Regions from separate parts of the Paenibacillus sp. sgz302148 genome, predicted to be linked through region 2. Evidence: riboswitches for the same ligand, from Rfam matches in the RefSeq annotation. Region 2 holds a riboswitch; each other region holds the start of a gene.
What was found. A riboswitch is a leader RNA that binds a small molecule or an ion and turns the genes downstream of it on or off. The one in region 2 is predicted to bind cyclic di-AMP.
Positions count from the first base shown of each region.

Region 1 (5,270 bases), on a different contig from region 2:
CATCGACGACAAGAACGGGCACGGACCAATCCGTATCCCGTTCGATCAGTTCATCCGGTCTGCAAATTGGGGAAGGGATAACCAACCCTGTATGTATAAACCCTGTTAGCAGCGATTGCTGCGCATTCTGTTCGGCAAGCCGCCTCAGCGTTTCGACTCGCAGAACGTAGGGCTGTTGTTCGTGTGTAATGACGATATAGGCTTGTCCCGCACAACGAGACAACGCCTCGGCCGCGGAAAGCTCCGCAGCCACTACGATAAAAGACCGATCGATCGGCGGCAGTTGCATCTGACCCATAATAGCCGTCCTTCCTTGACATGCATCGTTAATTCGAGTGTACCACAATTGGACTGCGCATAAAACAGCGCCGAACAAGCACACTAGAACGGAGGGGGGATTGCCATGAACGCTGCCGCCAAGCTGAATCTTACAATCGTCATTGCAGCATTGGTATGTACCGCCTGCGGCGGATCCAGCGACCGTTCGAACAGCATGAAGCCGTCGCATTCGGAAACGAAAGAACCGTTATCGTCCCTGGACGAGTTGAATCATAAGCTGAACCATGCGGCATCGAACATGCATTCCCAGTCGCGACGCTCGGCGGAGCCGGAATTTCGGCCTCCGCGTTTTCGGCTGCAAGCAAGGGCGGGTAACAAGGAGGAATCGAAGACATCCACTTCCGGTTCGGGCACAACCGGCCGACGGAAGGCTTCTGATGGCGTGCTGAACGTACCGAAGCTGCAATTACAGCCGCCGTCCGGTTCATCGTCCAAGCCGTCTGCGAAAGCGAAATCAAAACCGGACATCAAACCAAAACCGAAGAAACGATCGTTGCCGGTACATCAATTGCAGATGTCGCAACGCCGCCTGTCGTTGTCCGAGTTGAGGGTTAAATATTCGGGCTTCTTCAAGGTGCACGGGGCTTCCAATCTAAAACGCGTTGCCCTCACGTTCGACGATGGGCCGGATTCCGTGTATACTCCGCAAATCTTGGATATTTTGAAGAAGCATCGCGTCAAGGCAACCTTTTTCCTGCTCGGTTCCCGGGCGCAAGAGAATCCGAACGTCGTGCGGCGCATCGTGAATGAAGGGCATGTCATCGGCAACCATTCGTTCAATCATCCGCTTTTTACAAAAATATCGGTGCCTAACTTCGAGCAGCAAATCGAGCGCACTCAGCATGTGCTATCCAGCCTTATCGGCTATAAACCAAAGTTGGTTCGCCCACCCTATGGGGAAATTACGGAGCCGCAGCTGCGATGGATGAAGCGGAACCATTTTGTCGTCGTGAACTGGGATATCGATTCGTTGGATTGGAAAGAGCTGAACATGCAGCAGGTAACGGATAACGTAATCCCGTACATTCACCCTGGTGCAATTATCCTGCAACATTCGGCCGGGGGAAATCGTCAAAATTTATCAGGAACGGTAAAAGCGCTGCCCCGTATTATTCAGAAGCTGAAAGACGACGGATACCGGATCGTCACCGTCCCTCAATTGCTGCATATTCCGCCGAGCCAATAACGAGAAACACCGACTTTTGCGTTGAATCAAATAGAAAACAGCCGCTAAGCAAATGCTTAACGGCTGTCCTAACGGAATTAAGTATGATTACTTTAAAATGTACACTTTAACGTCTTGAAAGCCAAACATGTTGACCTTGCTTTTCGAACCGGGAATAAAGATGTCGATTCGCTTACCTTTGATCGCTCCGCCCGCATCGCTTGCGGTTGCAATCATGCCGCCTTTAGGCAGGCCAGCGAAGTCGTATCCGGTAATAAACAGTTTCGTGCCGAAAGGAATGACCTTCGGATCAACGGCGATCGTACCCAGCTTCAGCGCATCCCCGAAATAATCGACGGCTCCATAACCGCCATTCTCCGACGGATCTGCGGAGTAAGCGGATGCAACGACGTCAAACGATTTTCTAAACTCGTACGCTTTGCCCGAAGGGGTAATGATCGTGTTATCATCCGCGGCGGATGCGATCTTGACAGGCTTGGACGATTCTTTGGCCGTAAAGGTTGGAGCTTTCGCCACACTGTTTTTGGTCGGCAATTGAATCGTTTGCCCCTCCTGAAGGTTTAGCGGGTCTACGCCTTTGTTCGCAGCAAGCACGCTGCTTAGCGGCAGCCCGTAAGCTTGGGAAATCGTCCAGAACGTATCGTCCTGTTTGATGCGATACTCCTCGGCAAATGCCGAAACCGAAAAGGTTGTTAGAGCGAAGGCCCCCAGAGCAATGCTGACTAGCGATTTCTTGATCGTTTTGATATTCATTTATGTGCTCCTTTTAAATAAATTGCCTACGAGGTTAGTTGTCGGGTTCGGGTTGAGGATACAACCCTGTGCGTTGCCGCGCTTCACCCCAAATGGCTTGTCTTTATGTAAACAAACCATGAAAAATCATCCCCCGCACCTTTATAATGGAATCTTATAAAAGTTTCGGCCTTTTAGTAGGCTAACATATCATTTCTATGAATTGAACCCCACAAATGTTTACAGTGGAAATGTATGTAAATGAAAAATGATAGATGCAGTGACTGGAATGAAAGGGCTTACGAATGGTAATAAACGCTCAATTGCTTGAGGGGAAAGGCGTTTGAGGCCGGACCATGAGGGAATCTGAAGGGCGTGTTACTAGGCTTGTAAGACTCGCATTCTGGCAAACATTACATATTGAATTTAAGGTAAAATTGTAACTGAAAATAAAGCGTAAAAAGGCGCACAGGCCGTAAGTACGGCTTGTACGCCTTTCATTGTGCGCGTTAGAAGCTGCTTATTCCGCAACCAACCAGCGCACGGACTTCGCTTCGAGCTCGCGCTCCCATTCTTTTGGTGCCGCCGTATCGCAGATGATCGTATCGATATCCTTCAGGTCGGCGATTTTGTAGAATGTGTTCACGCCGATTTTGGAATGATCGGTCAGCGCGATCGTTTCCGAGGAGTTCTCGATGAACTTGCGGACGATCATCGCCCGGTCCGTATCGTAACAGGTCATCCCTTTGCCTAGCATCATACCGTCGATCGAGATAAACGCTTTGTCCGCCGAAAAATGCTCGATCATATTTTCCGCTAGCGCGCCGGACGTCCGGTAATGCTTGGGATTGACCTTGCCGCCGATGAAAAACACTTCGCCGTTGAAGCTGCCCTGATTTTGCATGTCGATCAGCAGGTTCAGCGCATTGATGGAGACGGTGATGATCTTCAAGTTCTGCACATGGCCGATAAAATGAAGCAGCTGTACGGGGGTTGTCCCGTCGTCGATGATGATCACGTCGTTCGGCTGCACGAGAGAAGCCGCGGTTCGTCCGATTCTGCGCTTCTCCTCGATGTGCATGATTTCGCGTTTCATATGAGGCGGCTCTTCGCGCTCCGTCTTGATGCTGATCGCGCCGCCGTATACTTTCTTCAGCTTGTTTTCCTCTTCCAGCTCCTCCAAATATCTGCGTACCGTTTCGGAAGAAACTTGAAGCTGCTCAACGAGCTCGTTCGTTTTCACTTTGCCGTGCAAATGGAGCTGTTGAAGGATGAGTTCTTTCCGCTCTTCGCCGACCAATGACATACATGCAGCCTCCTTGTCGGTCTATCAATCTGTGAACGATTAACAACTTTTGCACACTCGTGACTTTAGTCGTGAGTTAGAAAGCTTCGGATAGGGGTGTTAGTTGATTTCTGACCACGCTATCTATCCAATTCATGTGTAATTCAATAATAAATTTATATCATCAATGTCATTAAAAGTATATGAAAACTCTTTTTATACGAACATAAGTTTGGTATAATGGAATCAGTCAAGCGTTTGCACGATGCGTTTGGAGTATTATCTGGTACCCTCTTATTTTGTAGCGACTGTAAGCGAACATACAGAAGAACAAAACAGAATCAGTAAATGGGGTGAGCAGGATTGCTAGTAAACAAAGCTTTCAAGTTCCGCATTTACCCGACACCTGAACAGTCAACGCTAATAATTAAGACGATCGGATGCAGCCGATTTGTGTTCAATCGCTTTCTCGCGCTATGGAACGACACCTTCAGAGAAACAGGAAAAGGATTAAGCTACGGTTCGTGTTCAGCACAGCTAACCAAGCTAAAACAAAAGCTGGAATGGCTCAAGGAACCCGATAAATTTGCTTTGCAAAATGCACTGCGAAATTTGAGCGATGCATACAGCCGTTTTTTCAAAAAACAAAACGATGCCCCCAAATTCAAAAGCAAAAAGAATCCTGTCCAGTCGTACCAGACAAACTTCAGCAATGGAAATATAGCCGTTATCGGCAACCAAATCAAGCTGCCGAAACTTGGACTCGTGAAGTTTGCCAAAAGTCGTGAAGTCGAGGGACGTATTATTAATGCCAGCATTCGCCGCAGTGCATCCGGTAAATATTTTGTATCTATCCTTACGGAGGTAGAAACTCAGGAATTGCCAAAGACCGGCAAAGAAATTGGAATCGACATGGGCTTAACGCACTTTGCTACGTTGTCTGATAGAACGAAGCCCATCCGAAACCCGAAATTTTTTCGCACGTTAGAGAAAAAGCTGGCCAAAGCACAGCGGCGACTGTCCAGAAGGAAAAAAGGCGGCAGAAACTACCATAAAGCTAAAGTAGCTGTTGCACGTATCCACGAGAAAATCTATCACAGAAGAAAAGATTACTTGGATAAGATCTCAACGCAGATTGTCAAAAACCACGACATGATTGTGATTGAGGACTTGCAGGTCGTGAATATGCTCAGAAACTGTAAACTGTCCAAAGCGATCAGCGAAGTATCCTGGTCCCTATTTCGCTCGATGCTAGAGTATAAAGCGAAATGGTATGGCCGCATGATTGTTACGGTGGGCAAAGCGTTCCCATCTTCGCAATTATGCTCCTGCTGTGGCTTCAAGAACAAAGACGTGAAAGACCTAAATTTGCGTGAATGGGACTGCCCTGAATGTGGAGCGCATCACGACAGAGATTATAACGCCAGTCTAAACATACTTGCCGAAGGTAAAAAGCTCCTTACTGTGTAATCCTTACACGAACTGTCGGGACGACAGGGTTAGCTTGGTAAACTTCTCTTCAGTAGAAGAGACTACCCAAGAATCTCGTGCTTTAGTCACGGGAGGTCCAATATACAGAATTTGGTGGATGGGTTCAACCGAATTCCGACAAACCTAAACACTATTCATGATAAGGCGTAAGCGTCATTATCGCAACAATCGCCTACCAGAAGCGGGCCGTGCCTACTGCTTCGAGCAGCCTCTCGATATCGTCCGCATGGACGTCGC
Region 1 is NZ_JBVYOJ010000002.1:271,357-276,626, reverse strand. It holds gene AC0LWM_RS04880 (sigma-54 interaction domain-containing protein) at 1-298, opposite strand, end outside; gene AC0LWM_RS04875 (polysaccharide deacetylase family protein) at 404-1,525, shown strand; gene AC0LWM_RS04870 (3D domain-containing protein) at 1,613-2,278, opposite strand; cyclic di-AMP (ydaO/yuaA leader) riboswitch at 2,287-2,459, opposite strand; gene AC0LWM_RS04865 (DeoR/GlpR family DNA-binding transcription regulator) at 2,778-3,563, opposite strand; gene tnpB (IS200/IS605 family element RNA-guided endonuclease TnpB) at 3,906-5,012, shown strand; gene phnW (2-aminoethylphosphonate--pyruvate transaminase) at 5,206-5,270, opposite strand, start outside.
Region 1: it holds a riboswitch for cyclic di-AMP, as region 2 does, so the genes downstream of both, AC0LWM_RS04870 (3D domain-containing protein) here and AC0LWM_RS27935 (resuscitation-promoting factor) in region 2, are expected to answer to the same signal.

Region 2 (5,270 bases):
CAAACGTAGAAGCCGGGCACCCGGCTGCAATTGCATCATCCTGCTGAGCGTTTCCGCTTGTGTCGCCGGAGCAGTGTTTGCGAAATGCATCAAGCAAGCCGCTAGGCCATTAGACTGCGAGTTAAGTCAATCCTAGCGGCGGAACATTTGCGAAGTGTTATTTTTGCACAAAAAGATGCCCTTGCCGGTGATTCCCAAAAAAGATGGGCCGGACAAGGGCACAAGGAGTATGAAAAAGGTTAGAATTAACATACTCGGGTAACAAACTAATGCTCAACAATTCTATTATATACTATTTTTTCGATTTTGTCTTATTATTTTGCAACGGGAACAGGCATTTCCGATAAACAGCTGTTGCAAACGATTTTTCCTTTGAAATACGTAACATTTTCCGCGTTGCCGCAGAAGATGCAAGCCGGTTCATATTTCTTCAGCATGATGCGCTCGCCGTCTACATAAATCTCAAGCGCGTCTTTCTCGCCAATACCCAGCGTGCGGCGCAGTTCGATCGGAATTACAACACGGCCCAGTTCATCAACTTTTCTTACAATACCAGTGGATTTCATCATTTCAATTTATCTCCTCTCAAGTACAAATGATTATCGCCATGATTCGACAAACACTTTAGTTTAATGATACCAACCTTTCCCAAAACAGTCAACATCAAATTTGCTAGAATTGGAGTTAAATGTTGGTATAAAATATGGATAACGCAAGCTGCGAAAGGGATTTTCGCGATTCCGTAAATTGGATTGCGCGTTTCCGTAAGGTGATTTTCTGGAAGAGTTTACATGACATGTTTCGACAAACAAAGACTTTATACTTACTGAAAATTGTCGAAAACAGAGGTCTAAAGTCCTAATAAATTCGACACGGTTTGATGAAAAGGAGGCAATGCTCATGGATCACCATCCGCTCCCCGAAGAAAAAGTGTTCAAAGATCCGGTGCACAAATACATTTATGTACAAGACGGTACAATTTGGGACCTCATCAACACCAGGGAGTTTCAACGTTTGCGGCGGATCCGCCAGCTCGGCACCTCGTATTTGACATTCCACGGGGCGGAGCACAGCCGATTCTCTCATTCGCTCGGTGTTTATGAAATTACGCGTAAAATCATTTCGCAATTCGAGCGCAATCAGCATCCCGACTGGCCGAAGGAGGAACGATTATTGTGTCTTTGCGCAGCGCTGCTGCACGATATCGGACACGGGCCTTTCTCACACTCGATCGAACAAGCCTTCGACATGCATCATGAGGATTGGACCATCAAGCTTTTGCTTGGCGACACGGAGGTGAACCATGTCTTGCGCCGGGTTTCGGAATCGTTCCCGCAGCGCGTTTCCGAAGTGATCGCCAAAACGTACAATAAGCCGATCGTCATCAGCCTCGTATCGAGCCAATTGGACGCGGACCGGATGGATTATTTGCTTCGCGATGCCTATTTTACCGGCGTCAATTACGGAACGTTCGACTTGGACCGGATTTTGCGCGTGCTTAGGCCTTTCAAAGGAAAAATCGTCGTTAAGGACAGCGGCATGCATGCGGTGGAAGATTATTTGATGTCGAGATACCAAATGTACTGGCAGGTCTACTTCCACCCGGTTACGCGAAGCTCGGAAATCATACTTCGACAAATATTTCGCAGGGCGAAACAGCTTTATGGGGGTCGTTATTCGTTTCAATTCCTGCTCGAACCGCTGCCGTCGCTATTCGAGAATACGATGACGGCCGAGCAGTATTTGATGCTGGATGAAGCGCTGATCCAAACGCTGTTCATGCAATGGACGAAGGAGCGGGACCCGATCCTATCCGATCTGTGCATTCGATTTCTCGACCGAAAGCTGTACAAATATGTCATATCGGACGTCATCGACGGGAAATTGATCGAAACGATCCGCGATAATATGCGCCAAATCGGCATCGATCCCGATTATTACTTCGAGATTGATTTTCCTTCCGATCTTCCGTATGATGTTTATCGGCCTGGGGAAGCTGAGGAGAAACCGCCGATTTTACTGCTCGGCGATCGCGACAAGTTGACCGAAATCTCGCGAAAATCGGAGATCGTCCGCTCGATCAGCGGCATCCATATGGGGAAACATCACTTCTATTATCCTGCGGACATGTTATATGAAGAAAGACAAAATTTGAAGCCGGAAGTCCGGAAATTTTTCGACATAGAATGAGGAGGACAATCATGTTAATCGACACGCATACGCATTTGGATTCGCCCAAGTTCGACGATGATCGCGAGGAAGTAATCGCGCGCGCGCTGGAGCAGGGCGTAACCAAATTAATCAATATCGGATTCAACCGCGAAACGATCCCGACGACGATGAAGCTTGCCGAAACCTACGATTTCATCTACGCCGTCGTTGGATGGCATCCCCAAGATGCGATCACTATGGAACCGGGCGATTTGGAATGGATCGAATCGCTAGCGAAACACCCGAAGGTGGTGGCGATCGGTGAGATCGGGCTAGATTATTATTGGGACACGTCGCCGCGGGACGTGCAGCATCGCGTATTTCGGGAGCAAATCAGGCTCGCTCGCAAGCTGAACATGCCGATTGTCATTCATAATCGGGATGCGCATGAGGATATTCTGAGGTTGTTGAAGGAAGAGAAGGCCGGAGAGGTCGGCGGGGTCATGCACAGCTTCTCGGGGAGCTGGGAAACGGCCAAGCAATGTCTCGATATGGGTTTTTATATTTCGTTCGGGGGACCGATCACGTTCAAGAATGCGGTTCAACCGAAAGATGTGCTCTCGAAGGTGCCTCTGGACCGTCTATTGGTCGAGACAGATAGCCCTTATTTAACTCCTCACCCATTTCGTGGAAAGCGAAACGAGAGTGCTCATGTGAGACTAGTGGCGGAGATGGCAGCGGAAATAAAAGGAATTTCTCTCCAAGAAATCGCGAAAATAACGAGCGAAAACGCCGCCCAAATATTTACATTTTCACAAAAATGAAAGAAATACAGAGATCTTCTTAAATATGACGAAATAATTAATGCTTTTGTTTCAAAAATTCACGAAATTTCGCTGCTTTTTCATCAATTTTACCGAAAAACGGTTTTTTGCCGTTCTTTACACCGATGGTGGAATCAGGTTATCATTCTTTTCAGAACGTTAATATTGTTTGCAATTTCCAGTATCGCTGAGTCTCCAGTAGGAGAACGGGGGAACCACGTACGGCTGCTTATCCGATAGTACGCCGTGTGCATTCATTAGGGGTGAATTTTGCAAGCGATCATTTTTGGCCATATGCCGAATGTGATTGCGTTGCGAATAGGGCGACTCTCACGTCCGAATCCGTCAGCTAACCTCGTAAGCGTGCCAGGGAGAGGAAATTTCGTGCTGCCAACCTTCCTATGTGTTTTTGACGTCACCGGAAGCCGCGAAAGAGTATCCTCTTATCGCCGGCTTCTTTTATTTTGAATATCGAACAAGCGGGGTTCATACAGTTAAGCATGGGAGGTGGACTGTACCAGCTTGCACACCGGATTAGCAGCTTCGATCGGATCGAACTGCGGATCTGGGAGTAAAAAACGATAGTCGCGTCAGGATGAACTCATGTTACACTCGGGCGGCGGGGCTATGAAGGAGGACCGAAGAAGTGGGCGATTTTCAGTTTGAGGACACCCATGGGAACCGATCATCCAGCATGTCTTTCGCATTGCGATGGAAGCATGAAAACTTGCGTCTGATCCTACTTACCGCTGTAATCTCATTCGCTATGACTTTCATGTTTTTGGTGTTGTTGTACGGTACGGCTACCAAGAGCGTATCCGTAGTTGTGAATGGACGAGAAACCGTTGTGGAAACAAAGCAATGGGTCCTGCAACGCCTACTGGATGAACAAGCCATTTCGATCGGCGAGCACGACCGGATTTCTTTGCCGGTAACGTCGTCGATCAAGGACGGGGATCGCGTCGTGATCGATCATGCGATTCCGGTTCAAGTGACTGCTGACGGGCAGACCAAAACGGTATACACGACAGAAAAGACAGTTCGAAACGCCATAGAGAAGTCGAATATTTCTATAGGCAAGCAAGACAAAGTAATGCCATCGCTGGACCAGGCGATCGCTTCGGGAGGCAAGGTCACGGTCGTCAGAGTGAAGAAAACGTTCGAAGACCGCAAACAGACCGTTCCGTTCCAGATCGTGAAGAAGGCGGATCCGACGCTGCTCAAAGGCAAGGAGAAGGTCGTTCAGAACGGCAAATCCGGTCTTGTCGTCAGCAAGGTGGAGAAAGTGTACGAAGACGGCAAGCTCGTATCGGCGAAAGTCGTAAACAAGCTTGTGCAGGCGCCATCTGTGAATACCATTATCGCCGTCGGCACGAAGCAGATGCCGAAGGTGGCGGTATTATCCAAACATTCTCCCGCAGTGGAGACGTTGTCGAAGAAGGGCGTCACGTTTGATGCGAAGCAAGTGCTTAAGAACGTCACGTTAACCGCTTATTCGGCCGGCGAAGAATCGACCGGCAAGAAGAAGGGCGATCACGGTTATGGCGTGACCGCATCCGGCACGCGGGTAACCGAAGGCCGTACGATTGCGGTTGATCCGAAGGTCATTCCGATGGGCTGGTGGGTATACATCGAAGGGATCGGCTTCCGGCGGGCGGAAGATACCGGCGGTGCCGTCAAAGGGAAGAAAATCGACGTCTATTTCGATAGCGAGGATTACGTCGACCGTTTTGGGCTTAAGCGAGGCTACACCGTTTATATTATCGGGCCGAATAAGCCGTCGGCGAATTAAGCTTCAGCTTGGGCAGCTGGCATTCAATTGCAAAATGTGGCATGCTAAGAAGAGGAGTACATCCTCTTCTTTTTTGCTGTGAGGCGTAAGTTTTAACATTACCACTCACATCATGTATCCATGGGGTCTGGAGGACGAATGGCGGAATGATTAAAGAAATTATTGTCGTTGAGGGCAAAGACGATACAACGGCGATTCTGAGGGCCGTAGAGGCCGAAACGATCGAGACCGGTGGCTCGGCCATCGGAGAGGACGTCCTCCGCAGGGTGGAGCTTGCGCATGCGAGACGCGGCGTCATTATCTTCACCGACCCCGATCATGCGGGGGAGCGGATTCGTAAAATCGTGGCGGCGCGCGTACCGGGCTGCAAGCATGCTTTCATCAATGCGGAGGACGCGGAGTGGAAAGGCGACATCGGCGTCGAGAACGCGAGCCCTGAGACGATCCGGAAGGCACTTGCCAATGTGCGCAGCGAATACGCCGGGAGCGAGTCGCAGATCACG
Region 2 is NZ_JBVYOJ010000025.1:9,425-14,694, forward strand. It holds gene rsmI (16S rRNA (cytidine(1402)-2'-O)-methyltransferase) at 1-9, shown strand, start outside; gene AC0LWM_RS27920 (AbrB/MazE/SpoVT family DNA-binding domain-containing protein) at 315-569, opposite strand; gene AC0LWM_RS27925 (HD domain-containing protein) at 901-2,190, shown strand; gene AC0LWM_RS27930 (TatD family hydrolase) at 2,202-2,975, shown strand; cyclic di-AMP (ydaO/yuaA leader) riboswitch at 3,151-3,354, shown strand; gene AC0LWM_RS27935 (resuscitation-promoting factor) at 3,622-4,767, shown strand; gene rnmV (ribonuclease M5) at 4,914-5,270, shown strand, end outside.

Region 3 (5,270 bases), on a different contig from region 2:
CAAATAGATCAAGCCGACGATTTCGCTGTCTACTGCAACGGCAAGCGGCGTTCCGCCCTCCGAGGCGATTCCGTTGCTCCGTTCGTCCAAATCCGCCGGTATCGCGCCTCCTTGCGCCGCGACCCATCGCTTGATCGAATCGACCGCGCCTTTGCGCACTTTGCGGCCGTCCGTCAAATCCAGGCCGCTCATCCGCGTCTCCGCCTTAAACTCGATAAACTCGGCGCCATTGCCCAAAGAAGCGTCATAGCTCAATTCATTCCGCTTCATTAACTCCAGCACCGACCGTCCTTCCGGCGTTTCGTCCTTCAGCGAGCTGATCGCGGCCCACTCGGCGACCTTGTTTCCCGATTGGGAGCCGACCGCAATGAATTCGCTCGCCATCCGGTTGCCGAACGTAATCGTTCCCGTCTTGTCGAGAATCATCGTATTGATGTCGCCGGATGCCTCCACCGCTTTGCCGGACATTGCCAGCACGTTGAACTGCGTCACGCGGTCCATTCCCGCAATGCCGATTGCGGACAACAAACCGCCGATCGTCGTCGGAATGAGACAGACGAGCAATGAAATCAATACCGGGATTTTCAAATCCACGTTCACGAACGCGGCGATCGGATTCAGCGTAACGACAACGATGAGGAAAATAAGCGTTAAGCTGATGAGCAGCGTGTTTAACGCGATTTCGTTCGGCGTTTTTTGGCGTTTTGCCCCTTCGACGAGGGAAATCATCCGATCGATGAACGACTCGCCCGGATCGCTCGTAATGCGGATCTTGATCGTATCGCTAACGACGCGGGTTCCGCCCGTGACCGAGCTGAAGTCGCCGCCCGCTTCTTTAATGACCGGGGCCGATTCGCCGGTAATCGCCGACTCGTCGACCGAAGCGAGCCCTTCAATCACTTCGCCGTCGCCCGGAATCAGCTCGCCTTGCGCGACGATGACAATGTCGCCTTTTCGAAGCTCGGTCGACGGAACGGCTTTGACGCCGGAACCGCCGGAAATCACCTTGTTCGCCATCGTTTCTTTTTTCGTCTGCTTGAGCGTGGCCGCTTGCGCTTTGCCTCGGCCTTCCGCGAGCGACTCGGCGAAGTTCGCGAACAGCAGCGTGAACAGTAGAATCAAGAACACGGTAATGTTAAACCCAAGGTCCCCGGTCGTATGAAAATATCCGGGAAACAACACCATCAACAGCACGATGAATGTGCCAACCTCAACAACGAACATGACCGGATTTTTCATCATTTGCACCGGGTTTAGTTTCTTAAAGCTATCTTTAACCGCTTGATTCACAATCGGCGCGGTCAACATTTTTTTACGCGGAGTTCCCATGATCATTGCACCTCTCCCATTATCGAAGCGTCAAATATTCGGCGATCGGTCCAAGCGCCAGCACCGGCAGGAAGGTCAATGCGCCGATGAGCAGCACGATTCCGACAAGAATGCCGGTAAACAGCTTGTTGTCCGTGCGGAACGTGCCGATCGTTTCAGGCACCCATTGCTTGCGGACCATCGATCCCGCCACAGCCAGCAGCGCCACCATCGAAATATAGCGGCCGAACAGCATGACGAGTCCGGTCGAGATGTTCCAGAACGGCGTATTGTCGGCAAGTCCCTCGAAGCCGGAGCCGTTATTCGCAGCGGACGACGTATACTCGTACAACACTTGCGAGATGCCGTGGAAGCCCGGGTTCGTAATCGCGCCTTTTCCGAGATCGGTGAGAAACGCAATCGCGGTAGGTGCCAATATGATGAACGGATGCGCTAGAATCGCGATTGCAATTAGCTTCATTTCGCGCGCTTCGATTTTTCTGCCTAGAAATTCCGGCGTTCGCCCGACCATCAACCCGCACAAGAACACGGCCAGTATCGCGTACATCAGCATATTGACGAGTCCGACGCCTTTGCCGCCGAACACGCAGTTCAGCATCATCAAGGCAAGCGGCGTAATCTGACCGAGCGGCGTCAGCGTATCGTGCATATTGTTGACCGTACCGGTCGTTGCCGCCGTCGTCACCGTCGTGAACAAGGCCGACTGCGCGATACCGAAGCGGACTTCTTTGCCTTCCATGCTGCCTTGCGAAGCATCGACGCCAAGCGCATTAATGGCTGGATTGCCTTGGCTTTCCGAATAAAAGACAATCGACAGAAACAGGATGAACAACGTCATCATCGCTGAGAAAATCACCCAGCCTTGCTTTTTGTTACGGGCGAACAATCCGTACGTATACGGCAATGCCGCCGGCAGCGCCCACATCGACAGCATTTCGATGACGTTCGTTAACGCGTTCGGATTTTCAAACGGGTGCGAAGAGTTCGCTCCGAAAAATCCGCCGCCGTTCGTGCCTAAATGCTTGATTGATTCCAGCGAAGCAACCGGGCCCATCGCGATTTGCTGCACGGCCCCCTCAAGCGTTGTCGCCGTAACCGTAGGCTGCAGCGTCTGAGGCACCTGCAAGGCGACGAGCAGCAGCGTAATGACAACGGCGAACGGGAAAAAAATCCGCGTATGCGCCTTGATGAAATCTTCGAAGAAGTTGCCGATATGCTGCCCTTTGCTCGTAATGCCGCGCACGAACGCGATCGCCACCGAAAAGCCGGTCGCCGCCGAGGTGAACATCATCATCGTGATAACCGCCATTTGCGAGAAATAGCTAAGTCCTGATTCGCCGCTGTAATGCTGTAGGTTCGTGTTGGTCATAAAGCTGATGACCGTATTGAAAATCAGGGTCGGCTCCATGTTGTCGGTCCCGCTTGGGTTCAGCGGCAGACCTTTTTGCAGCCGCAATACAATATAACTGATCGCAACCAGCGCAATGTTGGTCAGAATAAAGCTTAACGCGTATTTTTTCCATGTCATCCCGGAGCGGTTGCGCAAGCCGACAGCTTTATATATCAGCTTCTCGACCGGCGCGAACAGCTTGTCGCTCCAATTCGATTCATTGGAAAAGACGCGATACACGTACGTCCCCAAAGGTTTGACAAGCAATAAAAGCAGCGCGATGACCGCGGCGATTTGTATCATTCCCATCTAAACTCTCCTCCGCATCTTTACATTAGAACTTCTCCGGATTCACTAGCGCATAAGCCAAATATACGAATACGAACAGCGCTGCGATCAGCACGACGATCATTTCGGCTCGCCTCCCGTCTCAACCACGCTGTCGCACCAACGGAGAAATCCGTAAAACAAGCCGAACGCGGCGGCTAGCGCCGAAATCATATATAAGTCCAACATTGAATATCAACTCCTACCCGTTCTCGGAGGATTGCAGCAGAAACGCAACCTCACCGGTTCTTGAATGCACGACGCAATCCGCGCCTAACCCCCGATAGATCATCCGCGGATTTGCCCCTTGCGTAATGACATAAATCGACTTGGACGTCCACGTCCGGCAAACCTGAATGAAACGGCAGCACAAATTCAGGCTTTGTTCGAAAATGTAAACATTGCCGACGGCCACCTCAGGCACGATCCAAGTCTGGTGATCCGCCGAATCGATGCAGATGACATGCTGTACGCCGAGGCCGGTCCAATAGCTTCTTGCCTCTTCGGTATTCGTCAAGACGGCATACGGAATTTTTTTATATTTCAAAAGCTTCACAAAATTTTCTCCCGCTTTGTTCGGTGCGTACACCAGCGTAAACTGCGGTTCCCCGTCGGATTCCTCCGGCTGATAGGTATTCTCCATTCCAATTCTCCTCCTTGTACTTTAAGGAGAAAGCAACAACAAAGAAGCCTGCGAGATGAGGAACTCTTCTCGCAGGCTTCCGGCATCATGCGATTCGTTATTCGAATCGCAGTTGGAAAGCACGACAATCGTTGCCTCTCCCTATACGCTTACGAGGTTAGCTGTCGGATTCGGACGTGGAAGTCGCCCTACCCCAAGGTCAACTTGTTTGACCTTAAGGATTCACCCCGTGGCTTCGGCCCGATGCTTATTCACATCGGCCCGCGGCCGTTGGTTCCCCCGCTCTCCTGCTCGGAGACTCAGCGATAAAGATGCATTATGATTCATCACATTTCGTTTTTGGACAATAAAAAACCACAGAGGCTTTAACCCCTGCGGTCGTTTACACGATCACGGTGTCACTCCTCTCTCCATCCACGCTTACGAGGTTAGCTGCCGGATTCGGGCGGTGAGAGTTCGCCCTACCCCAAGGTCATCTTGTTTGACCTTAAGGATTCACCCCATGCGACATCGCAATCCGCTCTCACACAGACGGCCATATCGCGGTTGGTTCCCCCGTTTTCCTGTTCGGAAACTCAGCGATCATTGAAGCAATTCGTTGAATTGGTAAATCATGAATTGAATCATACTCCTCGCTCTTGAAACTGTAAAGGCGGCTTTCAAGCGAAATGAGGCACGAATTGGAAACCTGCGAAGGAGTGGAGCGCTTACTTGACGGATAACCTTTTGTTTTCTTGGATTATCTCTGTCGTTCGGCGATTATCTCGAATCTTGCAGATCCAAGCTGCGAAAAGCAAGAAAAGAGCTCAAATCGTGTTCATAGTTGAGGAAATGGGAGGAAAGTATGATTTTAGTGCGTTTATTGAACTTCTGCTAGTCCAATAAAAATATTTTTCAAAAATCATCGGGCGATTCGAACTAATCTCGGTTTGATAACGACTATTGTAGTGAGGGGGTGGGGAAATGTGGAATTTGACGGAATCTACGAACAATTTGCAGATCGCGTCTATTCATATTTGAAATATAAGCTTCGTGACACGCATCTGATTGAAGATATTTTTCAAGACACCTTCTTATCTGTTTATACGAACCTGGACAAAGCGCCTCGCGTCAGATCCATGAAAGCTTGGATTTTAACAATCGCACACCATAAAATGGTCGATCGGCTTCGCAAGTCAAATATGGAAACAAGCAGTGAAATCGAGCTGGAGCAGGCACAGGCGCATGAGGCTTCCCCCGAACACCGGCTCATCTTGCGTGCTGATTTATCCGAAATGCTGAGTCGATTGGACGAAGTCTCCCGAACGATTATGTATTGTATTTACGTAGAATGTCTTACCTACCGGGAAGTTGCGCAGCTTACGGGATTATCGGAAGGGACTATCAAGAGCAAATGTTATTATGCAAAAAGAAAACTAATGAACTGGATGGAGGAGGGGTAGCATGGATCAGCGGGAACAAGAACTGCGGGAGCTTGCATTGCAATATGTTGCAGGCTGGTTGGATGCGGAGTCTAAAATGCAAGTGTTTGAATTGATCCGCCAAGATCCCCGGTTCAGACAATATTTGAAGGAAGAGCTG
Region 3 is NZ_JBVYOJ010000005.1:27,605-32,874, forward strand. It holds gene kdpB (potassium-transporting ATPase subunit KdpB) at 1-1,329, opposite strand, end outside; gene kdpA (potassium-transporting ATPase subunit KdpA) at 1,349-3,028, opposite strand; gene AC0LWM_RS08925 (potassium-transporting ATPase subunit F) at 3,054-3,131, opposite strand; gene AC0LWM_RS08930 (hypothetical protein) at 3,249-3,689, opposite strand; cyclic di-AMP (ydaO/yuaA leader) riboswitch at 3,820-4,004, opposite strand; cyclic di-AMP (ydaO/yuaA leader) riboswitch at 4,092-4,280, opposite strand; gene AC0LWM_RS08935 (RNA polymerase sigma factor) at 4,655-5,131, shown strand; gene AC0LWM_RS08940 (hypothetical protein) at 5,133-5,270, shown strand, end outside.
Region 3: it holds a riboswitch for cyclic di-AMP, as region 2 does, so the genes downstream of both, AC0LWM_RS08930 (hypothetical protein) here and AC0LWM_RS27935 (resuscitation-promoting factor) in region 2, are expected to answer to the same signal.